One region of the Macrococcus armenti genome, then DNA from elsewhere that is predicted to be linked to it. Evidence: a T-box and tRNA genes for the amino acid it is inferred to sense, from the RefSeq annotation. Region 1 holds a T-box; the other regions hold tRNA genes.
What was found. A T-box is a leader RNA that pairs with one kind of tRNA and senses whether it is charged. The one in region 1 lies ahead of LAU42_RS06985 (valine--tRNA ligase), so its partner is inferred to be a tRNA-Val.
Positions count from the first base shown of each region.

Region 2: it has a tRNA-Val gene. The T-box ahead of LAU42_RS06985 (valine--tRNA ligase) is inferred to sense a tRNA for this amino acid. The anticodon was not compared.
Region 3: it has a tRNA-Val gene. The T-box ahead of LAU42_RS06985 (valine--tRNA ligase) is inferred to sense a tRNA for this amino acid. The anticodon was not compared.

Region 1 covers NZ_CP083608.1:1,344,643-1,354,914, forward strand. Annotated here, with positions in the region: gene LAU42_RS06975 (YfcC family protein) at 1-228, opposite strand, end outside; gene LAU42_RS06980 (bifunctional folylpolyglutamate synthase/dihydrofolate synthase) at 349-1,611, opposite strand; gene LAU42_RS06985 (valine--tRNA ligase) at 1,617-4,250, opposite strand; T-box leader at 4,290-4,491, opposite strand; gene LAU42_RS06990 (AbrB family transcriptional regulator) at 4,512-5,588, opposite strand; gene LAU42_RS06995 (hypothetical protein) at 5,699-5,890, opposite strand; gene hemL (glutamate-1-semialdehyde 2,1-aminomutase) at 6,136-7,419, opposite strand; gene hemB (porphobilinogen synthase) at 7,419-8,402, opposite strand; gene LAU42_RS07010 (uroporphyrinogen-III synthase) at 8,405-9,085, opposite strand; gene hemC (hydroxymethylbilane synthase) at 9,101-10,024, opposite strand; gene ccsA (cytochrome c biogenesis protein CcsA) at 10,034-10,272, opposite strand, start outside.
Region 2 covers NZ_CP083608.1:356,234-366,505, reverse strand. Annotated here, with positions in the region: gene LAU42_RS02075 (CdaR family protein) at 1-50, opposite strand, end outside; gene cdaA (diadenylate cyclase CdaA) at 50-859, opposite strand; gene LAU42_RS02065 (helix-turn-helix domain-containing protein) at 1,053-2,159, opposite strand; gene LAU42_RS02060 (ArsR/SmtB family transcription factor) at 2,323-2,769, shown strand; gene LAU42_RS02055 (cation diffusion facilitator family transporter) at 2,777-3,733, opposite strand; gene rocF (arginase) at 3,845-4,750, opposite strand; tRNA gene LAU42_RS02045 (tRNA-Lys) at 4,981-5,053, opposite strand; tRNA gene LAU42_RS02040 (tRNA-Gln) at 5,060-5,134, opposite strand; tRNA gene LAU42_RS02035 (tRNA-Tyr) at 5,140-5,223, opposite strand; tRNA gene LAU42_RS02030 (tRNA-Val) at 5,251-5,326, opposite strand; tRNA gene LAU42_RS02025 (tRNA-Glu) at 5,331-5,405, opposite strand; tRNA gene LAU42_RS02020 (tRNA-Asn) at 5,409-5,483, opposite strand; rRNA gene rrf (5S ribosomal RNA) at 5,496-5,610, opposite strand; rRNA gene LAU42_RS02010 (23S ribosomal RNA) at 5,821-8,745, opposite strand; tRNA gene LAU42_RS02005 (tRNA-Ala) at 8,883-8,958, opposite strand; tRNA gene LAU42_RS02000 (tRNA-Ile) at 8,994-9,070, opposite strand; rRNA gene LAU42_RS01995 (16S ribosomal RNA) at 9,158-10,272, opposite strand, start outside.
Region 3 covers NZ_CP083608.1:2,117,220-2,127,491, forward strand. Annotated here, with positions in the region: rRNA gene LAU42_RS11285 (23S ribosomal RNA) at 1-1,293, opposite strand, end outside; tRNA gene LAU42_RS11290 (tRNA-Ile) at 1,432-1,508, opposite strand; rRNA gene LAU42_RS11295 (16S ribosomal RNA) at 1,603-3,156, opposite strand; tRNA gene LAU42_RS11300 (tRNA-Ala) at 3,348-3,423, opposite strand; tRNA gene LAU42_RS11305 (tRNA-Pro) at 3,437-3,510, opposite strand; tRNA gene LAU42_RS11310 (tRNA-Arg) at 3,522-3,595, opposite strand; tRNA gene LAU42_RS11315 (tRNA-Leu) at 3,614-3,702, opposite strand; tRNA gene LAU42_RS11320 (tRNA-Gly) at 3,718-3,792, opposite strand; tRNA gene LAU42_RS11325 (tRNA-Lys) at 3,808-3,883, opposite strand; tRNA gene LAU42_RS11330 (tRNA-Thr) at 3,892-3,967, opposite strand; tRNA gene LAU42_RS11335 (tRNA-Val) at 3,979-4,054, opposite strand; rRNA gene rrf (5S ribosomal RNA) at 4,067-4,181, opposite strand; gene lysS (lysine--tRNA ligase) at 4,449-5,936, opposite strand; gene dusB (tRNA dihydrouridine synthase DusB) at 5,938-6,942, opposite strand; gene folK (2-amino-4-hydroxy-6-hydroxymethyldihydropteridine diphosphokinase) at 6,953-7,426, opposite strand; gene folB (dihydroneopterin aldolase) at 7,427-7,786, opposite strand; gene folP (dihydropteroate synthase) at 7,788-8,567, opposite strand; gene cysK (cysteine synthase A) at 8,675-9,607, opposite strand; gene hslO (Hsp33 family molecular chaperone HslO) at 9,707-10,272, opposite strand, start outside.

The DNA.
Region 1 (10,272 bases):
GATTTCCGCACCTTCGATTAATCCATTTGGGACCGCGCGGAAAATATCAATAAAATCAACGGGATGCTGCGCCACTTCATGATAGGATCCATTTATTACTTCTGTTCGGTTATCCACTTCTTTACGGTCAAATTCACCAGCCGGAATGATATACGTCATAAAAGCCGCAAAACATACGATGAACAGTAATAGCAAGTATGTATGCGGCATTTTTAACTGCTTTTTCATATAAATTTCCTCCCTTTTGAATACTATATTCCCTATTCACTTTAAAACATTCAAAATTTTTAGAAATTTATTACTAAAAAAGCCGACTGTTTAAACGTATTAAACAGTCGGTTCAGTATATTATTTTTTTAATTTGTCTTTCACTGCACTAATAAAATACAAGCTTCCGGTCACGAGCAATAAATCACCGTCATAATTTTTAATAAAGTCTGCATAATCTTTAACTTTAATACGCTTATCATGTTCTACACTTTCATATAAAGTATCAAGTGGTAATGCTTTCGGGAAATCAAATGTCGTAACGTAAAAATGTTCGCTAATTTCTTCAAGTGATTTTAACATGCGTCCAATTGGCTTACCATCAATTGCTGAGAATAACACATCAATTTTACGGTCTGGATAATATTGTCGCATCGTCTGTACAAGTACTTCAATCGATTCCAGATTGTGCGCACCATCCAGTATGATCGTCGGTGTCTCCTGAATTTTCTCAATTCTACCTGTCCATGTCGTATCTTCAATCGCTTTAACGGTATCATTAAAGTTGAGTAAAATCATGCCACGGTCATACATTTCAAGCAAAGTTGCGAGTGCGAGTGCTGCATTTTCCTGCTGGTGTGCACCTATCATATTCAGCTCAATCGCTTCTAGTTCATAATCTTTATATCGGAACGTGAATTCATTATTATTTGAGACGACTTGTATATCACGCCCAAGCTTAATCCCTTTAATATGTTTTTCTGCCACAACTTGATTAATAAATGCTTTTGCTTCTTCGTTTTTAACTGCATAAACGAGTGGTACACCAACTTTTATTACACCCGATTTTTCCCTTGCAATATCAACATACGTATCACCAATAATATTCGTGTGATCTAAACCGATAGATGTTAATACAGACATTACAGGAGTGAACACATTCGTTGAATCGTGTTTCGCGCCAAGACCCGCTTCAATGATTACAAAATCAACAGGACGCAGTTGTCCGAAATAAACAAACATCATCATCGTAATAATTTCAAACTCTGTCGCAGTTCCTAAGTCAGTTTCTATGTCCAGCTGCTCGCTTATCGGTTTTACAATTTCAACAAGTTTTACGATTTCTTCATCAAGAATCGGTTTCCGGTTTAAGCTGATACGCTCATTGAACGTTTCAATATAAGGACTTGTAAATGTGCCGACTTCATAATGATTCGCAAGTAGTGCATTTTTTAAATAACTGACTGTCGAACCTTTCCCGTTTGTGCCGACGACATGTATACCTTTAATATTATTTTGAGGATTATCAAGACGTTCAAGCATCCATTCCATACGTTTAACACCAGGTTTAATGCCGAATTTATAGCGTTCGTGTATCCAATATAAACTTTCTAAATAATTCATAGTCATTACTTCCTATTCAATTGGTTTAGACGTTCCTGAACACTATTGTATTTTTCTGTATATAGTGCCTGCTTCTCTTTTTCTTCGTTTATGATTTTTTCAGGTGCTTTAGAAACAAACTTTTCGTTGCTTAACTTCTTATTCACGCGATCAAGTTCTTTTTCCCATTTATCAAGTTCTTTTTGTAAACGAGCGATTTCTTTTTCCATATCGATTAAACCTTCTAAAGGTAAAATGACAGACCCACCTGTTACAGCTGTCGTAATAACTTCTTCAGGAATTTCTACTTCCGTTGAAATCGTTAATTCAGATGGATTACAGAAGCGTTCAATAAATGGACGTTCTGTTTCAAGTCGATTAGAAATTGCTTCAGAATTCGTTTTAATCATCATCGGAATTTGTTTGCTCATCGGCGTATTTACTTCACTGCGCGTATTACGAACGGCACGAATAATTTCCATTAATTGTTCCATATCACGTTTAGACTGTTCATTCGATAACTCAGGTTTAACAACCGGCCAGCTTGCAGTAACAATTGAATCACCTGTTACTGGTAAGTTCTGCCAAATACGTTCTGTTACAAATGGCATAAACGGATGTAACATACGCATAATTGAATCAAGCGTATACGCTAATACTGAGCGTGTCATTTGTTTTTGTGTCTCATCTTCACCGTTCATCGGAATTTTACTCATTTCGATGTACCAGTCACAGAATTCATCCCATATAAAGTTATATAGCACACGTCCTACTTCACCAAATTCATACTTCTCTGCAAGACGTGTAACGTCTGCGATTGTTTCATTTAAGCGCGTTAAAATCCACTCATCTGCTAATGATTTCTTACCAGACAAGTCAATATGTTCAGCTTTGAAATCATCACCGATATTCATTAAACTGAAACGTGATGCATTCCAGATTTTGTTGATGAAGTTCCATGCCGCTTCAACTTTTTCAGTAGAGTAACGTAAGTCCTGTCCTGGTGAAGAACCTGTCGCCAAGAAGTAACGTAAACTGTCAGCACCATACTGATCAATAACATCCATTGGATCAACACCGTTACCTAATGACTTACTCATTTTGCGACCATCTTCAGCACGGACTAATCCATGGATTAACACATCATCAAATGGACGTTTACCCGTAAACTCTAATCCTTGAAAAATCATACGCGCTACCCAGAAGAATATAATATCATACCCTGTTACGAGTACATTCGTCGGATAAAATGTTTTATAGTCAATCGCCTCAGTATCTGGCCAGCCAAGCGTTGAGAATGGCCAAAGTGCACTTGAGAACCACGTATCTAATACGTCTTCATCCTGCGTCCAGTTTTCAATATCTTCCGGCGCTTCTTTTCCTACATAAAGTTCACCTGTTTCATTATGATACCAGGCTGGGATTTGGTGTCCCCACCATAACTGACGAGAAATACACCAGTCATGAATGCCTTCCATCCAACGGTTAAATGTACCTTCAAAACGATTCGGTACGAATTCGATACGTCCGTCTGTTTTTTGATTGTTTAATGCTTGCTCAGCAAGTGGTGCCATCTTAACGAACCATTGCGTTGAAAGATAAGGTTCTACAACTGCGCCACTACGTTCAGAATGGCCGACTTGATGCATATGACGTTCAACTTTAACGAGTTCACCGCTTTCCTTTAAGTCAGCGATAAGTTGTTTACGACATTCGAAACGATCCATACCTTCATATTTGCCACCTAACTGATTGATTGAGCCATCAGTATTCATCACATTAATACGTTCTAAATTATGGCGGTTTCCGATTTCAAAGTCATTTGGATCGTGTGCAGGTGTCACTTTCATTGCACCAGTTCCAAAGTCCATTTCAACATATTCATCTGCAAGTACAGGAATTTCACGTTCCATTATCGGTAAAATAACGTTCTTACCAATCATATGCTTATAACGCTCATCTTCTGGATGAACGACGACAGCTGTATCGCCTAGCATCGTCTCTGGACGCGTCGTTGCAATTTCAATAAATCCTGAACCATCAGCTAAAGGATAGTTAATATGATAAAAAGCACCTTCCACCTCTTCATGAATAACTTCAATATCACTTAAAGCTGTACGTGCAGCGGGATCCCAGTTAATAATACGCTCGCCACGATAAATAAGACCTTTCTCATACATCTTAACGAACACTTCTTTAACAGCATCACTTAACCCTTCATCCAGTGTGAAACGTTCGCGAGAATAATCTAAACCAAGACCAAGTTTCGCCCACTGCTCACGAATGAATCCTGCATATTCTTCTTTCCATTCCATCGTATGCTCTAAAAACTTAGTACGGCCAATATCATGTCTGCTAATACCTTGTTCACGTAATTTAGCTTCTACTTTTGCCTGAGTTGCAATACCAGCATGATCCATGCCTGGTAAATATAATGTGTTATAGCCTTGCATACGTTTCATTCTCGTAATAATATCCTGTAAAGTAGTATCCCAGGCATGTCCAATATGTAACTTACCTGTTACGTTTGGTGGCGGAATCACAATCGTATACGGCTTTTTCTGACTATCACTCTCTGCTTTAAATAATTCTTTTTCTACCCATTCTTTATAACGTCCTTGTTCAACTTGCTGTGGATTATATTTCGTTTCCATCTTCATTCCTCCATTAATCGTCAAAATAAAAAATCCATCCTATATAAATAGGACGGATTTTCCGTGGTACCACCTAAATTCAGCATTGCTACTGCACTCAAAAGATTAACGCTCTTACACGTATTTACCTACTTTATTCAATAAATAATTATATCGGGCTACCTTCATAAATTAGTACTATGCATTCTCACCAACCATGCACTCGCTTAAAATACACCTTTACTACTCTTCCCATCAATATATGAACTTAAAATTATTGTATTAGATTCATGAAATATTGTCAATTTTTAATCGTGTACTTCTAATATCTCTCGCTTTTAGATACATCGAAATTAATGGTGTAACTATAAGTAAAATGATAAAGATTCTAAAGATATGATAGCTTGAAATCATTGCTACGTTTGCATGTGTTTCAATGCCTACAATAATAATCTGTGCCATGCCTCCTGGTGCTGCACTTAAGAATAAATCATTAAACGATTCATCCATAAATAAATTTAACATTACAACAATGATAAATGTACCTGCAATCAATAATAAATTCTGGATAAGTACACCTATAAATAAATTACGATTAATCTGTGATGATAAGTCATAAATTTGCAGTCCGATACGTATACCAAAAAACATTTGCGCTAAAATAATAAGCGGTGACGGAATTAAGAAATCTAATCCAGTATACAAGTTCCATATCATTAAAACAGCAATCGGCCCCATCATATCAGGAACAGGAAAATGAATCATCTTAAAGAAATATCCCGCGATGATCATTGCAATGACGAGCATGAATACTGTTCCAACATTCAGCACTTCAAACATTGAAGCGGTTTCTACTGCTGTATTACTGGAGTGCCCCGTCGGTAAAAATGAAGAAATAAACGGTACAATCATTACAACAATTAAAATTCTTGATGTTTGTGCTAATGTCACAACGAGTAAGTTAGCGTTTTTATTCTCTTCAGCCATCATAATCATCTGGTTCAGTGCACCAGGTATTGCAGCGAGTAATGCAGTTTCAGTCGTACAGTGTGTAAAACGCTTGAACAGTTGTGCAATTAATATCGCTAATATTATGACTAGGAGGCTCATTAAGAAAATATAAAATATCTCATCATGTATATCAACTACAATTTCTTTCGTAAATGAGGCACCAATTTGTGCACCTAAAATATATAAGCCTACTTCACTTAACCATTTCGGCCATTTGTATTCAATGCGAGTATACTTTCGCAGTAATATACTGGCTATAATCGGCCCAAAAAGCCATGGCAATATCATATGCACGAAAAAAAGTATACATCCAGCGAGTAAACTCGTGATAAACAATATTAAGTAATGCATCATTTCACCATCCTATATCGTCATATACATTATACCATACAGGGGTATAAGACCAACTTAACTGCTCACAAAAAAACCCTATCAATGATATATCATTGATAGGGTTAGTATGTTTATTTGGCTGAAATATCTTGGTTATCTTTTTTTGCTTGTTTTTCTATAATATCTTTTCTTAAACTAAGTGCAATAGGAATGCCTATTAAAAGAGTACCAATTTTAATTATTCTATTATCAAAAAGACCCGAAAAAAGTAACCAAATGCCAATAATACAAATAACAATCAGCAGTGCAATTTTAATCTTCATATATAGCCTCCTAGTTTAATATTTCTAGCACTTTAAACATTATCAATATTTTGTATATATTTCAATTTATTAAATCTGAACATTTAAAATATTACTCCCAATGATTTTTATATGTTAAAATGTAATTTTACAATCACATTCAAAAACTAATTTATATTTAAAAAGAGTGATAGCATTATCTTCAGCCTAACACTCCATTTTCATATACAATTGTTCCCCGATGTTGTTCCTGAAATTCTATTTAATTATTTCACTTTTAAAAGCGCTTTATCAAACGCATCAATCGTCTGTTTAATATCTGCTTCAGTATGTTCTGTTGATAAGAACATTCCTTCAAATTGAGAAGGCGGTAAAAATACGCCATTGTTTGCCATTTCTTTATACATTGCCGCAAATAATTTTAAGTCAGACTTTGAAGCAATTTCGAAGTTTGTCACTTTTTCTTCATTTAAGAAAAAGCCGATCATACTACCAGCACGGTTAATTGAAATCGGTACATTATGCTTAGCGAACACTTCTGTTAATCCCGCTTCAAGCATATCTCCTAAATGATTAAAGTATTCATAACTTTCAGGTGTTAATTGACTTAAAGTATAATAACCACCCGTCATCGCAAGTGGATTTCCACTTAAAGTTCCAGCCTGATATACTGGTCCACTTGGCGCAATATGTTCCATAATATCTTTACGTCCACCAAATGCACCGACCGGTAATCCACCACCAATTACTTTTCCTAAACATGTTAAGTCCGGTGTAACACCGAAGTATCCTTGGGCACAATTATAGCCTACTCGGAAACCTGTCATTACTTCATCGAATATTAATAATGCACCGTATTCCGTTGTAATCTCACGTAATCCTTCTAAAAAGCCTTCAACTGGCGGTACTACTCCCATATTACCTGCTACAGGTTCTACAATGACACCAGCGATATCATCACCAAATTGTTCAAATGCAAGTTTAACAGCATCCAGATCATTGTAATGAACTGTAATCGTGTTCTCTGCTGTTCCTTTAGGCACACCAGGAGAGTCAGGTAAACCTAACGTTGCAACACCACTACCAGCTTTAATCAATAATGAGTCACTATGGCCGTGATAACATCCGATAAATTTTAAAATTTTATTTTTACCAGTAAATCCTCTTGCTAAACGAAGTGCTGCAAGTGTTGCCTCCGTACCACTTGATACCATACGCACCATTTCAATTGAAGGTACACGTTCAATTACAAGTTCCGCCATTTTATTCTCAAGTTCTGTAGGTGCTCCGAAACTTGTACCATTAAGCACTGCTTTATTCAATGCACCAGTAACAGTTTCATTCGCATGACCTAAAATTAACGGTCCCCAGCTTAATACGTAATCAATGTATTCATTTCCATCGATATCGTAAATCTTTGATCCTTTACCACGTTCCATAAAAATCGGATCCATATCCACACTTTTAAATGCACGTACCGGACTGTTTACACCGCCTGGCATTAAATTTACTGCTTCACTGAATGCTTGTTTTGATTTATTATAATTCATTAGTAACCTCCTTCGTCTAAATATTTGCAAATGTCTTTAGCAAAGTATGTAATGATCATATCTGCTCCCGCACGTTTCATAGAGAGCATCTGTTCCATTACGATACGTTCCTCATCAACCCAGCCGTTCATACTTGCTGCTTTCGTCATTGAATATTCACCACTCACATTATACGCAACGATTGGTACATTTGAGTTATTACGTACATCGCGAATAATATCTAAATAAGAAAGCGCCGGCTTAACGATCATCATATCGCATCCTTCTTTTAAGTCACTTTCCAGCTCAAGCATCGCTTCAAGGCGATTTGCAGGGTCCATCTGATAAGTTTTACGATCACCATGACTCGGCGCACTTTCTGCAGCATCGCGGAATGGTCCATAAAATGCAGATGCATATTTGATGCCGTAACTCATTATCGGAATATTGACAAACCCGGCATCGTCAAGACCTTTACGGATTTCTTTTACGAAGCCATCCATCATATTACTTGGTGCGATAATATCCGCGCCCGCTTTCGCCTGTGACACAGCTGTCTGCACGAGTAATGGTAATGTTTCATCATTAATGACATCATGTGTATGATCATCCAGCACTCCACAATGACCGTGGTCTGTATATTCGCATAAGCAAGTATCTGCTAATACGAGCATATCAGGATAAAGTGATTTTACTTTACGTGTCGCTTTCTGAATAATTCCTTCATCATCATATGCACCTGTTCCACAAGCATCTTTATGATTTGGAATACCGAATAAAATGACTGCACGAATGCCAAGTTTATACGCTTCATGCACTTCATCATCCATGATGTTAAGACTCAGTTGATAAATGCCTGGCATTGATGGGATTTCTTTTTTTACATCGTCTTTTTCAACGACGAAAATTGGATATATTAAATCGCGTTTATGTAATGAAGTTTCTCTTACCATATTACGCATATTCACTGAGCTTCTTAATCTTCTATGACGATCAAAATTCATTGTTAATACCTACCTTTGTTTAATTTAGTAATAGTTTCAAACATATGCTGCATCGTTTCTTTTTCGCTAATGATATGTTCAATATTAAAGTGATCTAATGCATTGCTCGTTATTTGACCGATTGCAATTACACGCACACTTTCAGTAATCGTATACCGTCTGAAGTATGCCTGTACTGCAGACGGGCTTAAAAACATAAGCCAATCAACTTTATTATCTAGTATAAATTGATGCACACATTTGACGTTTTCTTCATTAGGTCTTGGTTCATATAACTCTATTCTATCGACAGTTGCAATATTTTTCAAAGTATCATACATATTTGTGCGTGCTTTTTTTGAAATTGGAAGACAAATTGTTTTATGATGAAACAATTCACCCATTTCATCTATAAAATGTTCCTGCTGATAGCGGGTTGGTATAAAATCAACATGTATGTTCAACTTTTGTAGCGCTTGTGCCGTTTTAATACCGATTGCAGCAACTTTATCAAAAGTAACGTTCGGATAATATTTAAAAAACAGTTGTACCGCATTTTTACTCGTAAAAATAAGCCAGTCATATTGCTCACGTATCGTAGATGTCAAAGGCAGCGCACAAATTTCAATCAATGGTTTATGCAATACTGTTAATCCTTCATATTGTTCATTACGACTTCCTGTGTTCAATACAACCGGCTTCATTTAGATCAATCCTTCTTATGCGTCTTGATTTAATGTTTCAATAATGGTCTTCGCACCATTTTGCTCCATCGCCTGAGCGACAAGCGTTCCAACTTCAACAGGGTCAGTTCCTGTTTGAGTTACTTTATATTTTTCTTTACCATCTGTACTCATAATTAGTCCGGTAAACTCGATATTGTCCTGTACAATCGTTGCATGGCCCGCAATCGGAACTTGACAGCTACCATCCATTAACTTTAAAAATGTTCTTTCCGCTTCTGTACAAACTTGTGTCGCTTCACAGTGTACAGATTGTAATAATGCAAGTACTTCTTCATCATCACTGCGACACTCGATGCCGAGCGCGCCTTGCCCGATTGCTGGCAGCATAAGTTCAGGCTCTAAATATTCTGTAACGATTGATTTATCCCAGCCCATTCGATTTAAACCTGCAGCAGCTAATATAATTGCATCATAATCTTCATCACGAAGTTTCTGTAAGCGCGTATCGATGTTACCTCGAATCCACTTAATTTCAAGATGCGGATATTGTGCTAATAACTGTGCGCCTCTTCTTAACGATGATGTTCCGATAATGCTGCCGGGTGCAAGGTCATTTAATGGAATGTGATTTTTTGCGATGTAAGCATCACGTGCATCTTCTCGTGCCGGAATACATCCTAACGTTAAACCTTCAGGTAATACGCTTGGAACATCCTTCAATGAATGAATCGCAAAATCGATTGTTTTATCGTAAAGTGCTTGTTCAATTTCTTTAACAAACAATCCTTTACCGCCAACTTTTGAAAGTTGGACATTCACAATTTGATCGCCTTTAGTGACGATTTCCTTAATTTCAATTTCAAGATCAGGATGCTTTTCCTTTAACTGATCGATAAACTGCTGACTTTGTGTCAGTGCAAGCTTACTTCTTCTAGACCCTACGATAATCTTTCTCATAACTTCCTCCTAATAAAATAACTGATGGAAACCTGAAAATCTCGAAACAACGATATAGTTAATCAGTAAAATTAAAAATAATATGATATTCGTATCCATAAGCTTCGACATGCTTATTTTGTTTACACGATGTACATAAATGTAAATAAAATATCCGACAAGTAAAACGAGCGAACCGATAACTTTCGAATCATACCAGATTGAAACACCTTCAAATGAAAGTCCCCAGTAGATGCCTAAAATTAATG
Region 2 (10,272 bases), 990 kb from region 1:
AGGGCAAGTAAAAAAGCAATTAATCTTAGTCCCCATTTACTTTCCAGCATTATTTCATCACACCTTTCTTAGATGTGTTCGTATTAAACCAATGTTCTGTCAACAATGCCTCAAGCACTTCAAGAGAAACATCTTTTCGTAATCTCCCATTATACGTAACAGAAATATCTCCTGTTTCTTCAGATACTACGACCGTGAATGCGTCAGATACTTCAGAAATACCAACTGCTGCACGATGTCTTGTTCCTAAGCTCTTCTGTATTTTAGCGCTATCTGATAATGGCAGATAACTCGCTGCAACAGCAATTTTGTCGCCACGGATAATCATCGCACCATCGTGTAGTGGTGTATTAGGAATGAAAATATTAATCATCAGTTCCGATGAAATATCTGCATATATCGGGATACCGGTTTCTATGTAATCTTGCAATCCTGTTTCTTTCTCAAATACAATTAAAGCACCGATGCGGCGCTTTGCCATATATTGAATAGATTTCACCATTGCATCTGTCAATTTCGCCTGACTTACTTTTAAATTTGCGGCATTACGTTTAAATAAACTTCCTCGACCTAACTGCTCAAGTGCTCTTCTTAATTCTGGCTGAAAAATAACGATAATTGCCAGGAATCCCCAATCAATTACCATATCAAATATCTTAGAAGTTGTCGTTAATCCTAAAGAATCACTGATTAATTTACCAATCAGAATAAAGAAGATACCTTTTAATAATTGTATCGCTTTCGTACCTTTAATCGCATTGATAATCAGGTAAATTACGTACCATACAATTAAGAGGTCGATGATGCCAGTGATAACTTTAATCGTGTTTAAGTTATCAAAAACATGCGTCAACTGCATTGTATCTCCTCCATAATTATACTAATCTATATTATATCATGTCTGGTGCAATTTCCTTGTATATTTCAATGCATTTTTTCAAATATTCATTCGATTTTTCGAAGTTTCCTTGCAACTCATATATGCTTGATATTTTCTTTAATATATCTATGGAATAAAACGGCAGATCTTCACAAGTTAATGATTGCTCATACTACTCAATAGCCTTTTCATACGCTCCTATTTTGTATTCAATATCTCCGAGTAATTCATAACCATATCCTGTATCATCCTGGTCAGCGTATTGTTCTAACACTTCAGCCGCTTCTTCAAACTTATCTTTATTGATTAATATTTCTGCTAAATGAAGGCGAATATACTTTGAGAATGGATGTTTAAACTGATATTTATCAAGCACTTCATTCGCCTTAAGGATTTCTTGATATGCTTCATCATAAAGACCTCGTGTATTTAACAGCAGTGCTACGTTACTAATACTTCCTACATAATCAAAATTAATTTCAGATAACTCACAATGCATTACAGCACGTTTAAAATGATGCTCTGCTTCATCAAGCTTTCCAAGCGCGCGATATGAACGTCCTAATATATTTTCAAGCTCAATCGATTTATAATGTATTTTAAGTTTCTTGTTATAATCCAGCGCTTCATTACTTAAATTAATCGCTACGTAAAACTCACCTATACGAGAATAATATTGTGCTAAGCTTGTAAGTATCGACACTCTCTCAGTGCTAAAAATATTCTCTAATATTGCAATTTTATTCGCCTTATTTAAATGATGTATTGCTTTATCTTTCTCACCTTTATTAAAAGAAATCTTACCTAGAAGTTCCAGACAACGTAATTTTAAAGTAACATCTTTAAATCCTTTAGCAAGCGCAATTGATTTTAGCACAACTTGTTCCGCATCTTTATACTTTTCTTCATTAAATAGAAAACTTGCCTTAACCCATAGTGCAATTGCACGTTCTTCTTTAGATAATGTATCCAATGTGTCATAACGCTGTTCTAAAAATGATTCTAACTTAGCAAAGTTTCCGACAATCACTTGATTTTCTGCCCACTTAATTTCACGTTTTACATTTAACAGACTAATACTGCGATCGTTGTCTTCCAATGTGAAATCTTCAAGTGTACAGTTGAGGCGTTCACTTAACTTCTTCAGCACATTCATAGATGGATAAACTGAATTCTTCTCAATTAAGCTCAAATATGTTCTAGATATAATACCGTCTGCCAATTCTTGCTGTGTCAAATTCGCTTCATTTCTTAAAGCTTTTATTCTTTGACCAATCACAAATACCCCTCCTTGTTACGTTCGTTTATAAGTATAAATTATTTAATGTAAACAATCTATTAAGACTATGTAAATTTTACTGTATTATTGATAAATCGTAACTATTTGATGATAAAATATACTTAAATAAAAATATCAACCTCAAAAGAAAAGGAGCAAGCTCATGTTAGAGACGTTAATGATCAATAATTTGCCACAGCTTAAGTGTGTTAGTGACCCATTTCGTATTAAATTATTAGAACTTATGTCTACTGAACCGAAGACCGGACAACAAATCGCTGATGAACTTGAAATTCCGCGCGCTAAAATTCATTACCACTTATCAGAACTTGAAAAGAACGGTATTATTGAAATCGTTAAAACTGAACAGAAACATAGCATTATACAGAAGTTCTATGCACCTGTAGCACGTGAGCTTATGCCTTCACCTGAACTGCTTAAGTTTAATCAATCTACAGTGAAACAAAAAAAGGAAACAACTTATAAGTTACAAATTGATGCTGCATCTTACACAGAATTTAAAAAGGAACTCAAAAAATACATTAAAAAAGCTTCTAATAAAAATGGAGATACGAACTATATCGTCACAATCAAAAAAGAAGTAGAGTAAGTCGTGCTTACTCTACTTCTTTTTTAATATTATCAAAGTATGGGTCATCTAGATTATTTTTCTGTAAATGTTCAATTTGTAACGTACTATGAGCAAGTTTATACTTCTCTTCTAACATTTTGCTGATTTTATTAATGAGTTCGTAATTACGTACCCCATCTAACGTATCTACAACAACGTGTGCAGTAATTGAGTTATGTTCTGTTGTAATTGCCCATAAATGGAACTCATGTACGTCTATAACACCGTCAAACGCTTTAATATCGGCAATAATCTCATCAGAATTATACCCTTCTGGTACGCGTTCCATTAAGATTACCCATGCATTGCGAACAATCTTATATCCGCCGCGGAATATAATAATCGAAATTAAAATGCTTAATATTGGGTCAATTAATGTCCAGCCAGTGAAGTATATAATTGCGACAGCAACGATAACGCCTACCGAGTTTAATAAGTCCCCGATAAAATGCCATAATGCACTTTGTACGTTAATATTGTCTTCACCTTTTAATGAACGCATTAATACGATTGTCAGTACGATATTTACAATTAATCCGATAGTCGAGATGATGAGCATTAACTTCACATCTACAACTTGAGGATTAATCATACGCATAATACCTTCATAACATATACCGATTGATATAATGATTAATGCTAAACCATTTAAAAATGCCGCAATAATTTCAAGTCTTAAAAATCCGAACGTATGATTTGAAGTTGGTTTCTTACTCGCAAAGTAAATTGCAATCATTGATAAACCAAGTGCTAATACGTCACTTAACATATGCATCGAATCTGAAAGTAATGCAAGAGAGTTTGATAAAATCCCCCCTACAACTTCAACAATTGTAAAGAATAACGTAATAAATAATGAAATCCATAATGTACGCTTAGATTGACTTTGTTCCTTTAAGTGCTCAACATGATGGAAATATTCCGGTGAACTTGTTCTTCTCATTGTGTTACCTCTTTCTATGAACTATGTATGCATTGTACAATACTTTAAGTAATTATGTTATAAAAATGCTTTAAAGCACTGGAACTTTTGTACCAGTGCTTTATACATATATTATAATAACTTCTCTCCAAATAATGAACCAGTAAGCCCTACTGCCTGCTCTGCTGTTTTATTATTAATATCAATTAACGGATTTACTTCAACGATTTCAAATGATGTAACTTTATCGCTATCATGAAGCATCTCTAAAGCGAAGTGACTTTCTCTATACGTAATACCACCCGGCACTGTCGTACCTGTTCCAGGCGTCTCATTCGGATCCAGTGCATCTACGTCTAATGATAAATGAATACCGTCACATTCCGCTAAATGTTCTAACGTTTCTTCAATAACTGTCTTCATACCTAAACGGTCGATATCAGCCATCGTATATGTTTTAATCCCTACTTCTTTAATATATGCTTTCTCACCCTCATCTAAGTCACGCATACCGATTAAAACGATGTTCTCTACTTTAACTTTTCCTTTATATCCACCGATATTCACTAAATCTTCATGACCGTCACCGATTAAAGCACGAAGTGGCATACCGTGAATATTACCAGACGGTGAAGAGTCTGCAACGTTTAAATCACCATGTGCGTCATACCAAATAACGCCTAAATTGTTATAATGCTTTGCAATACCAGAAATTGTACCCATTGCGATAGAATGATCCCCACCGATGACTAATGGATAATGACCATTCTTAACAGATGCATCTACAGTATTACATAACGTCTCACAAAACTCTGTCACTTCAGGTAAGTTACGTAAACCGCCATCTTGTTCGCTTTTATATACTTTCATATCGATTGGCGGTGCCGTTATATTCCCGCTGTCGATAACTTTATGTCCAATTGCTTCGATACGCTCTACTAAACCTGCATAACGCATTGCGTCCGGCCCCATGTTAACTCCTAACTTACGTTGGCCAAATGCACTTGGCGCACCAATAATCTCGATAGTTTTATTCATTATTGTATCCCCTTTAATCAATGTAATTAAAATTCAGACTATTTAGAAATCTGGATATAATATTATTTTACTGTTATCAAAGTGAATATTCAATAATTTTATGCATAAATGCATAAAATGGATATTTATGTATAATAATGAAAGCGTATTCATAAGTATTAATAAATTAAATAAATATATTATATAAAAAAATATAAATAAAAAAGCATCCTATACAGGATGCTTTCAGATGAGCCATAGAGGATTCGAACCTCTGACCCTTTGATTAAAAGTCAAATGCTCTACCAACTGAGCTAATGGCTCTAAAAATGGCTGGGCTAGCTGGATTCGAACCAACGAGTGACGGAGTCAAAGTCCGTTGCCTTACCGCTTGGCTATAGCCCAATAAATGGTGGAGGGGGGCAGATTCGAACTGCCGAACCCGAAGGAGCGGATTTACAGTCCGCCGCGTTTAGCCACTTCGCTACCCCTCCGCTATATTTAATTCATTATTAGAAAAATGGTGGAGGATGACGGGCTCGAACCGCCGACCCTCTGCTTGTAAGGCAGATGCTCTCCCAGCTGAGCTAATCCTCCGAAATGGTGACCCCTACGGGATTCGAACCCGTGTTACCGCCGTGAAAGGGCGGTGTCTTAACCGCTTGACCAAGGGGCCTAATGGCTCCACAGGTAGGACTCGAACCTACGACCGATCGGTTAACAGCCGATAGCTCTACCACTGAGCTACTGTGGATAAATAAATATTGCCCGGCAACGTCCTACTCTCGCGGATCGTAAGACCAACTACCATCGGCGCTAGAGAGCTTAACTTCTGTGTTCGGTATGGGAACAGGTGTGACCTCTCTGCCATCGTCACCAGACAAATGAAAGAATATGATATCCAGTTTCAACTCGCTGTCCCTATTCATTTTCTAAATCTCAATCGAATCTGGCGATTCTCATTCGATTTATCAAAAATGATACGGGCCATAACGCTCGTTTCAACCTTTAAATTATACTTTCAAAACTAGATAAAGTAAGTAAGATATATTAAGTTTTACTCGGCAATTCCGAATAAAAAATCTTTAAAATTGATTAAGTCTTCGATCGATTAGTATTCGTCAGCTCCATACATTACTGCACTTCCACCTCGAACCTATTAACCTCATCATCTTTGAGGGATCTTATAACCGAAGTTGGGAAATCTCATCTTGAGGGGGGCTTCATGCTTAGATGCTTTCAGCACTTATCCCGTCCATACATAGCTACCCAGCTATGCCGCTGGCGCGACAACTGGTACACCAGAGGTATGTCCATCCCGGTCCTCTCGTACTAAGGACAGCTCCTCTCAAATTTCCTACGCCCACGACGGATAGGGACCGAACTGTCTCACGACGTTCTGAACCCAGCTCGCGTACCGCTTTAATGGGCGAACAGCCCAACCCTTGGGACCGACTACAGCCCCAGGATGCGATGAGCCGACATCGAGGTGCCAAACCTCCCCGTCGATGTGAACTCTTGGGGGAGATAAGCCTGTTATCCCCGGGGTAGCTTTTATCCGTTGAGCGATGGCCCTTCCATGCGGAACCACCGGATCACTAAGTCCGTCTTTCGACCCTGCTCGACTTGTAGGTCTCGCAGTCAAGCTCCCTTGTGCCTTTACACTCTGCGAATGATTTCCAACCATTCTGAGGGAACCTTTGAGCGCCTCCGTTACTCTTTAGGAGGCGACCGCCCCAGTCAAACTGTCCGCCTGACACTGTCTCCCACCACGATAAGTGGTGCGGGTTAGAAAGTCAACACAGCCAGGGTAGTATCCCACCAGCGCCTCTACGTAAGCTGACGCTCACGCTTCAAAGGCTCCTACCTATCCTGTACAAGCTGTGCCGAATTTCAATATCAGGCTACAGTAAAGCTCCACGGGGTCTTTCCGTCCTGTCGCGGGTAACCTGCATCTTCACAGGTACTATGATTTCACCGAGTCTCTCGTTGAGACAGTGCCCAAATCGTTACGCCTTTCGTGCGGGTCGGAACTTACCCGACAAGGAATTTCGCTACCTTAGGACCGTTATAGTTACGGCCGCCGTTTACTGGGGCTTCAATTCGTAGCTTCGCATACGCTAACCACTCCTTTTAACCTTCCAGCACCGGGCAGGCGTCAGCCCCTATACTTCACCTTACGGTTTTGCAGAGACCTGTGTTTTTGATAAACAGTCGCTTGGGCCTATTCACTGCGGCTCTTCAAGGCTTGCACCCTAAAAAGCACCCCTTCTCCCGAAGTTACGGGGTCATTTTGCCGAGTTCCTTAACGAGAGTTCGCTCGCTCACCTTAGAATTCTCATCTTGACTACCTGTGTCGGTTTGCGGTACGGGCACCTAATTTCTAACTAGAGGCTTTTCTTGGCAGTGTGAAATCAACGACTTCGCTACTATAATTTCGCTCCCCATCACACCTTGATCTTAATGAGTACCGGATTTTCCTAATACTCAATCTCAGTGCTTGGACGTACATAACCAACAGTACGCTTCGCCTATCCTACTGCGTCCCCCCATCGTTCAAACAATCTTAGGTGGTACAGGAATATCTACCTGTTGTCCATCGCCTACGCCATTCGGCCTCGGCTTAGGTCCCGACTAACCCAGAGCGGACGAGCCTTCCTCTGGAAACCTTAGTCAATCGGTGGACGGGATTCTCACCCGTCTTTCGCTACTCACACCGGCATTCTCACTTCTAAGCGCTCCACATGTCCTTACGATCATGCTTCGACGCCCTTAGAACGCTCTCCTACCATTGTCCAAAGGACAATCCACAGCTTCGGTAATATGTTTAGCCCCGGTACATTTTCGGCGCAGCGTCACTCGACTAGTGAGCTATTACGCACTCTTTAAATGATGGCTGCTTCTAAGCCAACATCCTAGTTGTCTGGGCAACGCCACATCCTTTTCCACTTAACATATATTTTGGGACCTTAGCTGGTGGTCTGGGCTGTTTCCCTCTCGACTACGGACCTTATCACCCGCAGTCTGACTCCCGCATTAAATTATCTGGCATTCGGAGTTTGTCTGAATTCGGTAACCCGAGGGGGGCCCCTAGTCCAAACAGTGCTCTACCTCCAGTAATCATCATGCGAGGCTAGCCCTAAAGCTATTTCGGAGAGAACCAGCTATCTCCAGGTTCGATTGGAATTTCTCCGCTACCCACACCTCATCCGCTCACTTTTCAACGTAAGTCGGTTCGGTCCTCCATTCAGTGTTACCTGAACTTCAACCTGGACATGGGTAGATCACCTGGTTTCGGGTCTACGACCTGATACTCATTCGCCCTATTCAGACTCGCTTTCGCTACGGCTCCACATATACTGCTTAACCTTGCATCAAATCGTAACTCGCCGGTTCATTCTACAAAAGGCACGCCATCACCCATTAACGGGCTCTGACTACTTGTAAGCACACGGTTTCAGGTTCTATTTCACTCCCCTTCCGGGGTGCTTTTCACCTTTCCCTCACGGTACTGGTTCACTATCGGTCACTAGAGAGTATTTAGCCTTGGGAGATGGTCCTCCCGGATTCCGACGGAATTCCACGTGTTCCGCCGTACTCAGGATCCACTCAGGAGAGAATAACTTTTCGACTACAGGGCCTTTACCTTCTATGGCTGATTTTTCCAAAATCATTCGTCTAAACTATTCCTTTGTAACTCCGTATTGAGTGTCCTACAACCCCAGAGTGCAAGCACTCTGGTTTGGGCTCTTCCCGTTTCGCTCGCCGCTACTAAGGGAATCGAATTTTCTTTCTCTTCCTCCGGGTACTTAGATGTTTCAGTTCTCCGGGTGTGCCTTCTCATATGCTATGTATTCACATATGGATAACATGACATAACTCATGCTGGGTTTCCCCATTCGGAAATCTCTGGATCAAAGCTTACTTACAGCTCCCCAAAGCATATCGTCGTTAGTAACGTCCTTCTTCGGCTTCTAGTGCCAAGGCATCCACCGTGCGCCCTTAATAACTTAATCTGTTATTAATATTGTGATGTCTGCATTATGCAGACGCGCGATTTTTTCAAGAATTCAAATATGAACTCACTCGGTTTTGCTTGGTAAAATCTTTTTATATCTTCTTACTTTATCTAGTTTTCAAAGTACAAAATTAATGGTGGAGACTAGCGGGATCGAACCGCTGACCTCCTGCGTGCAAAGCAGGCGCTCTCCCAGCTGAGCTAAGCCCCCATAATAGGTAATTAAATTGATATGAATATTTATAATGGTGGGCCTAAATGGACTCGAACCATCGACCTCACGCTTATCAGGCGTGCGCTCTAACCAGCTGAGCTATAGGCCCATTATAATCTATAAACATTCAAAACTGAATACAATATGTCTCCGTTATTCCTACAAACCTACTGGTTTGTTTCCGTATTATCCTTAGAAAGGAGGTGATCCAGCCGCACCTTCCGATACGGCTACCTTGTTACGACTTCACCCCAATCATCTGTCCCACCTTCGACGGCTAGCTCCTAAAAGGTTACTCCACCGGCTTCGGGTGTTACAAACTCTCGTGGTGTGACGGGCGGTGTGTACAAGACCCGGGAACGTATTCACCGTAGCATGCTGATCTACGATTACTAGCGATTCCAGCTTCATGTAGTCGAGTTGCAGACTACAATCCGAACTGAGAATGGTTTTATGGGATTTGCTTGACCTCGCGGTTTTGCTGCCCTTTGTACCATCCATTGTAGCACGTGTGTAGCCCAAATCATAAGGGGCATGATGATTTGACGTCATCCCCACCTTCCTCCGGTTTATCACCGGCAGTCTCTCTAGAGTGCCCAACTTAATGATGGCAACTAAAGATAAGGGTTGCGCTCGTTGCGGGACTTAACCCAACATCTCACGACACGAGCTGACGACAACCATGCACCACCTGTCACTTTGTCCCCCGAAGGGGAAAGCTCTATCTCTAGAGTTGTCAAAGGATGTCAAGATTTGGTAAGGTTCTTCGCGTTGCTTCGAATTAAACCACATGCTCCACCGCTTGTGCGGGTCCCCGTCAATTCCTTTGAGTTTCAGTCTTGCGACCGTACTCCCCAGGCGGAGTGCTTAATGCGTTAGCTGCAGCACTGAGGGGCGGAAACCCCCCAACACTTAGCACTCATCGTTTACGGCGTGGACTACCAGGGTATCTAATCCTGTTTGATCCCCACGCTTTCGCACCTCAGCGTCAGTTACAGACCAGAGAGCCGCCTTCGCCACTGGTGTTCCTCCATATCTCTGCGCATTTCACCGCTACACATGGAATTCCACTCTCCTCTTCTGCACTCAAGTTTCCCAGTTTCCAATGACCCTCCCCGGTTGAGCCGGGGGCTTTCACATCAGACTTAAGAAACCGCCTACGCGCGCTTTACGCCCAATAATTCCGGATAACGCTTGCCACCTACGTATTACCGCGGCTGCTGGCACGTAGTTAGCCGTGGCTTTCTGGTAAGGTACCGTCAAGGTACGTTCAGTTACTAACGTACTTGTTCTTCCCTTACAACAGAGTTT
Region 3 (10,272 bases), 770 kb from region 1:
TCTCACTTCTAAGCGCTCCACATGTCCTTACGATCATGCTTCGACGCCCTTAGAACGCTCTCCTACCATTGTCCAAAGGACAATCCACAGCTTCGGTAATATGTTTAGCCCCGGTACATTTTCGGCGCAGCGTCACTCGACTAGTGAGCTATTACGCACTCTTTAAATGATGGCTGCTTCTAAGCCAACATCCTAGTTGTCTGGGCAACGCCACATCCTTTTCCACTTAACATATATTTTGGGACCTTAGCTGGTGGTCTGGGCTGTTTCCCTCTCGACTACGGACCTTATCACCCGCAGTCTGACTCCCGCATTAAATTATCTGGCATTCGGAGTTTGTCTGAATTCGGTAACCCGAGGGGGGCCCCTAGTCCAAACAGTGCTCTACCTCCAGTAATCATCATGCGAGGCTAGCCCTAAAGCTATTTCGGAGAGAACCAGCTATCTCCAGGTTCGATTGGAATTTCTCCGCTACCCACACCTCATCCGCTCACTTTTCAACGTAAGTCGGTTCGGTCCTCCATTCAGTGTTACCTGAACTTCAACCTGGACATGGGTAGATCACCTGGTTTCGGGTCTACGACCTGATACTCATTCGCCCTATTCAGACTCGCTTTCGCTACGGCTCCACATATACTGCTTAACCTTGCATCAAATCGTAACTCGCCGGTTCATTCTACAAAAGGCACGCCATCACCCATTAACGGGCTCTGACTACTTGTAAGCACACGGTTTCAGGTTCTATTTCACTCCCCTTCCGGGGTGCTTTTCACCTTTCCCTCACGGTACTGGTTCACTATCGGTCACTAGAGAGTATTTAGCCTTGGGAGATGGTCCTCCCGGATTCCGACGGAATTCCACGTGTTCCGCCGTACTCAGGATCCACTCAGGAGAGAATAACTTTTCGACTACAGGGCCTTTACCTTCTATGGCTGATTTTTCCAAAATCATTCGTCTAAACTATTCCTTTGTAACTCCGTATTGAGTGTCCTACAACCCCAGAGTGCAAGCACTCTGGTTTGGGCTCTTCCCGTTTCGCTCGCCGCTACTAAGGGAATCGAATTTTCTTTCTCTTCCTCCGGGTACTTAGATGTTTCAGTTCTCCGGGTGTGCCTTCTCATATGCTATGTATTCACATATGGATAACATGACATAACTCATGCTGGGTTTCCCCATTCGGAAATCTCTGGATCAAAGCTTACTTACAGCTCCCCAAAGCATATCGTCGTTAGTAACGTCCTTCTTCGGCTTCTAGTGCCAAGGCATCCACCGTGCGCCCTTAATAACTTAATCTGTTATTAATATTGTGATGTCTGCATAATGCAGACGCGCGATTTTTTTAAGAATTCAAATATGAACTCACTCGGTTTTGCTTGGTAAAATCTTTTTTATATCTTCTTACTTTATCTAGTTTTCAAAGTACAATATTAATGGTGGGCCTAAATGGACTCGAACCATCGACCTCACGCTTATCAGGCGTGCGCTCTAACCAGCTGAGCTATAGGCCCATTATTAATTTGAATGTATAAACATTCAAAACTGAATACAATATGTCTCCGTTATTCCTACAAACCTGATGGTTTGTTTCCGTATTATCCTTAGAAAGGAGGTGATCCAGCCGCACCTTCCGATACGGCTACCTTGTTACGACTTCACCCCAATCATCTGTCCCACCTTCGACGGCTAGCTCCTAAAAGGTTACTCCACCGGCTTCGGGTGTTACAAACTCTCGTGGTGTGACGGGCGGTGTGTACAAGACCCGGGAACGTATTCACCGTAGCATGCTGATCTACGATTACTAGCGATTCCAGCTTCATGTAGTCGAGTTGCAGACTACAATCCGAACTGAGAATGGTTTTATGGGATTTGCTTGACCTCGCGGTTTTGCTGCCCTTTGTACCATCCATTGTAGCACGTGTGTAGCCCAAATCATAAGGGGCATGATGATTTGACGTCATCCCCACCTTCCTCCGGTTTATCACCGGCAGTCTCTCTAGAGTGCCCAACTTAATGATGGCAACTAAAGATAAGGGTTGCGCTCGTTGCGGGACTTAACCCAACATCTCACGACACGAGCTGACGACAACCATGCACCACCTGTCACTTTGTCCCCCGAAGGGGAAAGCTCTATCTCTAGAGTTGTCAAAGGATGTCAAGATTTGGTAAGGTTCTTCGCGTTGCTTCGAATTAAACCACATGCTCCACCGCTTGTGCGGGTCCCCGTCAATTCCTTTGAGTTTCAGTCTTGCGACCGTACTCCCCAGGCGGAGTGCTTAATGCGTTAGCTGCAGCACTGAGGGGCGGAAACCCCCCAACACTTAGCACTCATCGTTTACGGCGTGGACTACCAGGGTATCTAATCCTGTTTGATCCCCACGCTTTCGCACCTCAGCGTCAGTTACAGACCAGAGAGCCGCCTTCGCCACTGGTGTTCCTCCATATCTCTGCGCATTTCACCGCTACACATGGAATTCCACTCTCCTCTTCTGCACTCAAGTTTCCCAGTTTCCAATGACCCTCCCCGGTTGAGCCGGGGGCTTTCACATCAGACTTAAGAAACCGCCTACGCGCGCTTTACGCCCAATAATTCCGGATAACGCTTGCCACCTACGTATTACCGCGGCTGCTGGCACGTAGTTAGCCGTGGCTTTCTGGTAAGGTACCGTCAAGGTACGTTCAGTTACTAACGTACTTGTTCTTCCCTTACAACAGAGTTTTACGATCCGAAAACCTTCTTCACTCACGCGGCGTTGCTCCGTCAGACTTTCGTCCATTGCGGAAGATTCCCTACTGCTGCCTCCCGTAGGAGTCTGGGCCGTGTCTCAGTCCCAGTGTGGCCGATCACCCTCTCAGGTCGGCTATGTATCGTTGCCTTGGTGAGCCGTTACCTCACCAACTAGCTAATACACCGCGGGTCCATCTATAAGTGACAGCAAAACCGTCTTTCACTATTGCTTCATGCGAAGCTAAATATTATCCGGTATTAGCTCCGGTTTCCCGAAGTTATCCCAGTCTTATAGGTAGGTTACCCACGTGTTACTCACCCGTCCGCCGCTAACGTCAGAGAGTGCAAGCACTCTCGTCAGTTCGCTCGACTTGCATGTATTAGGCACGCCGCCAGCGTTCATCCTGAGCCAGGATCAAACTCTCCATAATAGATTGCTTGATAAAGCTCTTTGATTGCTTGAGGCAATCACTCTTGGGAGTGAACTTAATCACTCAACTGACTGTACAAAGTCGCAAGCGACTTCGCAAGTCTGACTAACAATCAAAGATTGTTGTCATACTTTGGAATTAACGTTGACATATTGTCATTCAGTTTTCAATGTTCATTTTTTAAATAATAATGGTGGAGACTAGCGGGATCGAACCGCTGACCTCCTGCGTGCAAAGCAGGCGCTCTCCCAGCTGAGCTAAGCCCCCATATTTAAGTAAGTCGGGAAGACAGGATTCGAACCTGCGACCCCTTGGTCCCAAACCAAGTGCTCTACCAAGCTGAGCTACTTCCCGTATATTTAAAACGCGCCCGAGAGGAGTCGAACCCCTAACCTTTTGATCCGTAGTCAAACGCTCTATCCAATTGAGCTACGGGCGCAAATTGTAAAAAATTAAATGGTGCCGAGGACCGGAATCGAACCGGTACGGTAATCACTTACCGCAGGATTTTAAGTCCTGTGCGTCTGCCAGTTCCGCCACCCCGGCATTTAATCTTTCCAATGGAGCGAAAGACGGGATTCGAACCCGCGACCCCAACCTTGGCAAGGTTGTATTCTACCACTGAACTACTTTCGCAAATATTAAAATAAATGGTGAGCCATAGAGGATTCGAACCTCTGACCCTTTGATTAAAAGTCAAATGCTCTACCAACTGAGCTAATGGCTCAAAAAAAATGGTGCCGGAAAAAGGACTTGAACCCTCAACCTACTGATTACAAGTCAGTTGCTCTACCAGTTGAGCTATTCCGGCATAATATTAAATGGTGGAGGATGACGGGCTCGAACCGCCGACCCTCTGCTTGTAAGGCAGATGCTCTCCCAGCTGAGCTAATCCTCCTGGGTATATATTGCCCGGCAACGTCCTACTCTCGCGGATCGTAAGACCAACTACCATCGGCGCTAGAGAGCTTAACTTCTGTGTTCGGTATGGGAACAGGTGTGACCTCTCTGCCATCGTCACCAGACAAATTTTCAACACTTAATTAAGTATAACAGTTTCGAAAATATTTTCAATAGTAAATTTTACACTGCGTTCATGAACTTTACAATTGATTCAATTTCTTAATGCCACTCGTTTCAAGCGACTTTTATATCTTACAAAATACTCATATTAAAGTCAACACTTTTTCGATACTTTTTTGTTTATTTTTAAAGTTTTATTTTTCTGATAAATATTTTTATATATAAAAACGCTAAAACCCTTTGTTTACAAGGATTTTAGCGTTTTGCGATTATTTATTTCTCATGTATGGGAATAGTAATACATCACGGATTGATGCACTATCTGTAAGTAACATCACTAAACGGTCGATACCAATACCGAGTCCACCTGTTGGCGGCATACCGTATTCTAATGCTTCGATGTAATCTTCATCCATCTCATGCGCTTCGTCGTTTCCTTGCGCTTTCTCTTCCATCTGCGCTAAGAAACGTTGCTTTTGATCGATTGGATCGTTCAGCTCAGTAAATGCATTTGCATGTTCGCGACGCACGATAAACAATTCAAATCGGTCAGTAAAGCGTTTATCTTCCGGATTTTGTTTTGCTAGTGGTGAAACTTCTACCGGATGCCCGTATATAAATGTCGGTTGTACTAAATGTTCTTCCACTTTTTGTTCAAAGAATTCATTTAATACGTGTCCATATTTCATGTTAGGCTTCACTTCTACACCATGCTCTTTTGCAAGTGCATGTGCTTCTTCGTCTGTATTTACATTATAGAAATCAACACCTGTAAATTCCTTTACAGCATCAACCATGTGCCATCTACGCCATTTTGGTGCAAGGTGAATCTCTTCACCATCATATGTTACTGTTGTAGATCCAGTTACTTTTTCTGCAATGTAAGCGACCATCTCTTCAGTTAAATCCATAATATCGTTATAGTCAGCATACGCTTCATATAGTTCAATCATTGTAAATTCTGGATTGTGACGTGTTGAAATTCCTTCGTTACGGAAAACGCGTCCAATCTCATAAACTTTCTCTAATCCACCAACGATTAATCGTTTTAAGTGTAATTCAATCGCAATACGCATATATAGTTCCATGTCTAATGCATTATGATGTGTAACGAACGGGCGTGCTGCGGCACCTCCAGCAATCGTATGCATCATCGGTGTTTCTACTTCTAGGAAACCTTTCGCGTTTAAGTAGCTGCGCATTTCCTGAATAATTTTACTACGCGTAATGAACGTCTGTGTCGATTCATCACTTGTAATTAAGTCAAGATAACGTTGACGGTAGCGCTGCTCTACGTCCTGTAAACCATGGAATTTGTCAGGTAATGGGCGTAAAGCTTTCGCAAGCATCGTAAATGATGTCGCCTTTACTGATAATTCTCCAGTATTTGTTTTAAACATTACGCCTTCAATACCTACAATATCTCCTAAATCGGCACTATTCCATAAATCAAACTGCTCATCGCCCACTGCGTCTTTACGAACATAAATTTGAATTTGTCCTTCTAAATCTTTAACATGCGCAAATCCTGCCTTACCTTTACCACGCTTCGTCATAATACGTCCGGCAATCGATACGTGAGATTCCGCTTCTTTATCATGTAATTCTTCTTTAGAAAAAGCATCCCAATCTTCTTTTAAGCTTTTAGATGTTGCTGTTCTTTCAAATTTCTGTCCGAATGGATCAATTCCTAAGTCTAATAAATCCTGCATTTTCTGGCGGCGAACCAGCATTTGGTCATTTAATTCTTCAGTCATGTTATTCTACTCCTTCTAAAATTTTAGATTCTGATGCTTCAACTTCACTTTGGAATGCTCTAAGTATATCAACTAATTCATCGCGTGTCTCAGCCTGATTGATTAATTTTCTTGCTTTACCGTTACCTCTAATACCTTTTAAGTACCAAGAAGCGTGTTTACGCATTTCCATTACCGCTACTTTCTCACCCTTTAAATCAATTAAACGATCTAAATGTAATACAGCAACATTCATTTTTTCTGAAATTGGTGGCTCTGGCATTAATTCTCCTGTTTCTAAATAATGAACTGTTCGATATATCATCCACGGATTACCGAGTGCTTCACGTCCAATCATCACTGCATCCACGCCTGTCTCATCCAGCATTTTCTTTGCAAGCTCCGGACTCGTAACATCACCATTACCTATTACAGGGATACTTACTGCTTCTTTTACTTGGCGAATGACATCCCAGTCTGCATGACCTTCATACATCTGCACTCGTGTTCTTCCGTGAACTGCTATTGCTGATGCGCCTGCTTTTTCAATCATCTTCGCATTTTCTACAGCATAAATATGTTCATCATCCCAACCGATACGCATCTTTACAGTAACTGGTTTGTTTACCGCTTCTACTACAGCAGAAACCATTTCGTAAATTTTCGGTGGGTCTAATAACCATCTGGCACCTGCTTCACACTTAATAATTTTAGAAACCGGGCATCCCATATTAATATCAATGATATCTGCCGTTGTATTTTGATCAACATATTTAGCAGCTTCTACGAGCGTCTCTTTTTCACCACCAAAAATCTGAAGAGATAACGGACGTTCATTTTCATCAATATACAACATCTTCATTGTTTTTTCATTGTTGAAAAGTATCGCCTTGTCACTCACCATTTCTGCACAGACCAGTCCTGCACCAAACTCTTTAACTGTCAATCTGAACGCAGCGTTACACACACCAGCCATCGGTGCAAGCACTACTTTGTTATTAATTTCTATATCTCCAATTTTCCACATATTATTACCCTCACTTATATCGTCTTACTTCCGGGTCCACAGTAACAAGTTCTTTAATACTTTTATTTAATATCGGGTGTACAGCTTCTGGCGCAATTTCTGCTAAAGGAATTAACACAAAACTACGTTCATGCATGTATGGATGCGGTACATTTAATCTCTCATGCTCTATAATATAGTCATCCATCAGTAGGACGTCTAAATCAATCGTACGCGGCCCCCAATGCACTTTACGTTCTCGCCCTAACTCAAGTTCAATACGTTGTATTTCGTTGAGAAAATCAATTGGTGTTAATGAAGTTTCTACAATCGCAGCGCCATTTAGAAAATCATCCTGAATAACACCACCAACCGGTGCGGTTTCATATAGAGATGATACTGTAACAAGTTCTGTATCGCAAACTTGCTGCAACTTGTTTAACGCTTCGTTGATTTGTTGTTCTCTATCACCAATATTACTACCAAAACTGATATAAACCCTCATCTATTGACGCTCCCTGCTAATTTCAATCCCGACACCATTATATACACCATGTATTGGTGGGTTTTGCTTCGTTATTTTAACTTTTAACGCCATTATCTGATTATAGTGATTGAAAAGCGTTTTTGCAATACGTTCTGCAACATGCTCAAGTAGTTTCGACTGAACCATCATTTCACGCTTCACATCTTCGTATACCGCTCCGTAATTCACAGTATGTTCGAGCGCATCACTTTCACCAGCCTGCTTCAGATCAACATCAAGCGTAACATCTACGATAAAAATCTGTCCTAATTTATTTTCCGCTTCAAACACACCGTGATATGCATAAAACTGCATACCATTTAAAAAGATTTTATCCATACTATTCTCCTTTTAACTGATCCATTACACGCAAGAACTTACTGTGCATCGCTACATTATGTACACGAACCGCATCAATACCGGCATTTACACCAATAGCCGAAGTTGCAAGCGTCCCTTCATCACGCTCTTGTGCCGTAGTATCACCACCAAGCAATTCCTTTACCATACGTTTACGACTTGTAGCCAGCAATACTTTATATCCCAGGATCGTAAGTTCGTCGAGTCGTTTCATTACTTCTATTTCCTGAGCGCGACTTTTAGCAAATCCGATTCCTGGATCAATCCATATATTATCTTTATGAATACCTGCCGCTTCTGCCGCTCTTGCTTGTGTACATAAATCTGTTACCATATGTTCCATTACATCACCTGCAACTTCAGATGCTGCGTTATGCATTAATATAATTGAAGCGTTATGACGCGCAACGACTTCAAACATATCGCTATCAAACTTACCTGCCCACTGATCGTTTATAATGTCGCACCCGGCATTTAATGCCTGTTCAGCTACTTCACTACGGAATGTATCAACTGATAACAGCACCGCTTCATTACGTAACGCTTCAACGACCGGAATAACACGTTTCAGCTCTTCCTGTACAGAAATCTCTTCGTGCCCAGGTCTCGTAGAATACCCACCAATATCAATGATATGCGCACCTTCCTGCATCATTTCCTTCGCCCGACTGACAGCACTATCCAGCGTATTATACTGACCGCCATCCGAAAAAGAGTCCGGCGTCACATTTAATATGCCCATTATTTGTGTTTCTTTCATTTTCGTCACCTCATCGCTATTTACAAACTATTATATCAGAATTAATGATTTCATAAAAAATAACAAAGTCCCACAAAAATCATTCGATTTAAGTGGGACGATAATTTCTAATCCGCTAAGTTTGCAAATAACGCTGTAGATAAATAACGTTCTCCATTACTTGGAATAATCGCAACGACGTTTTTACCTTCTCCTAGTTCAATTGCTTTATCAATCGCAACTTTTACAGAAGCACCAGAAGAAATACCTACTAATATCCCTTCTTCTCGCGCTACACGACGACTCATTTCCATCGCGTCATCATTTGTCACTTGTGCAACAGCTGTATAAACTTCAGTATCTAAAGTGTTTGGTATAAACCCTGCACCGATACCTTGAATTTTGTGAGGACCAGGTTGACCACCACTTAATACAGGAGAATCTGTCGGTTCAACTGCAACGATTTCAATATCTGCATTATGTGCTTTTAATACACGCCCTGCACCTGTCAACGTTCCACCTGTACCAACACCTGAAATAAAGGCGTCTATTGACAAACCTTCCATCGCTTTTACAATTTCAGGACCTGTCGTTAACTCGTGAACTTTCGGATTTGACATATTCTCAAATTGCTGTGGCATGAAATATCCGTTTTGTTCTTTAAGTTCATTTGCTTTTTGAATTGCACCTTTCATTCCTTCAGCACCTGGAGTTAACACAAGTTCAGCACCATAAGCACGAAGTAATGTACGTCGTTCCTGACTCATCGTATCCGGCATTACTAATGCTGCTTTATAGCCTTTTGCTGCAGCTACCATCGCAAGACCAATTCCCGTATTTCCTGAAGTCGGTTCTACAATTGTATCTCCAGGCTTAATAACCCCTTCTTTTTCAGCCGCTTCAATCATCGCAAGTGCTATTCTATCTTTAACCGAACTTCCAGGGTTTTGATATTCTAACTTTACATAAACGTTAGCTACACCTTCTGGCACAACATTGTTCAATTTAACAAGTGGTGTATTTCCAATTAAATCTGTTACGCGTTCAACTCTTTGTGACATTAATATCCCTCCGCATTGTAAATTTATTCTTATTATATTTATCGGATTAATTATATCAAATTCACTTTAAAGATAAAAATAATCAAACCGAAATTTCGCTTATAATAATGCTTCTAAATCCGCTTCAGAAAATTGGTACTTTTCACGACAGAAATGACATTCAACTTCTGCACCATGGTCTTCTTCAATCATGCTTTTAATTTCCGCTTCACCTAAACCTTTAATGGCATTTAAAAACTTTTCACGACCGCAGTTACATTTAAATTCCACCGGCATTTGATCTAATATTCTTATATTATCTTCACCCAGTACTTCTTCAAGCACTTGTTCCGGCGATAATCCTCTATCAATTAATGTTGATATCGGCGTTAAATTCGCAATACGCTCTTCCAGTAATGAAATCGTTTCTTCACTAGCACCAGGCATTAATTGAATGATAAAACCACCCGCAGCATCTGTTGTTTCTTCCGGCGTACATAGTACACCAAGACCAATTGCACTCGGTACTTGTTCACTTGTTGCAAAGTAATACGTAAAGTCTTCAGCAATTTCACCATTGTGAAGTTCTGTAGATCCTGTAAAGTAATCTTTCATTCCGATATCTTTAACAACACGTAAAAATCCATTCGTACCGACCGCAGCACCAACATTCATCTTACCAGGAC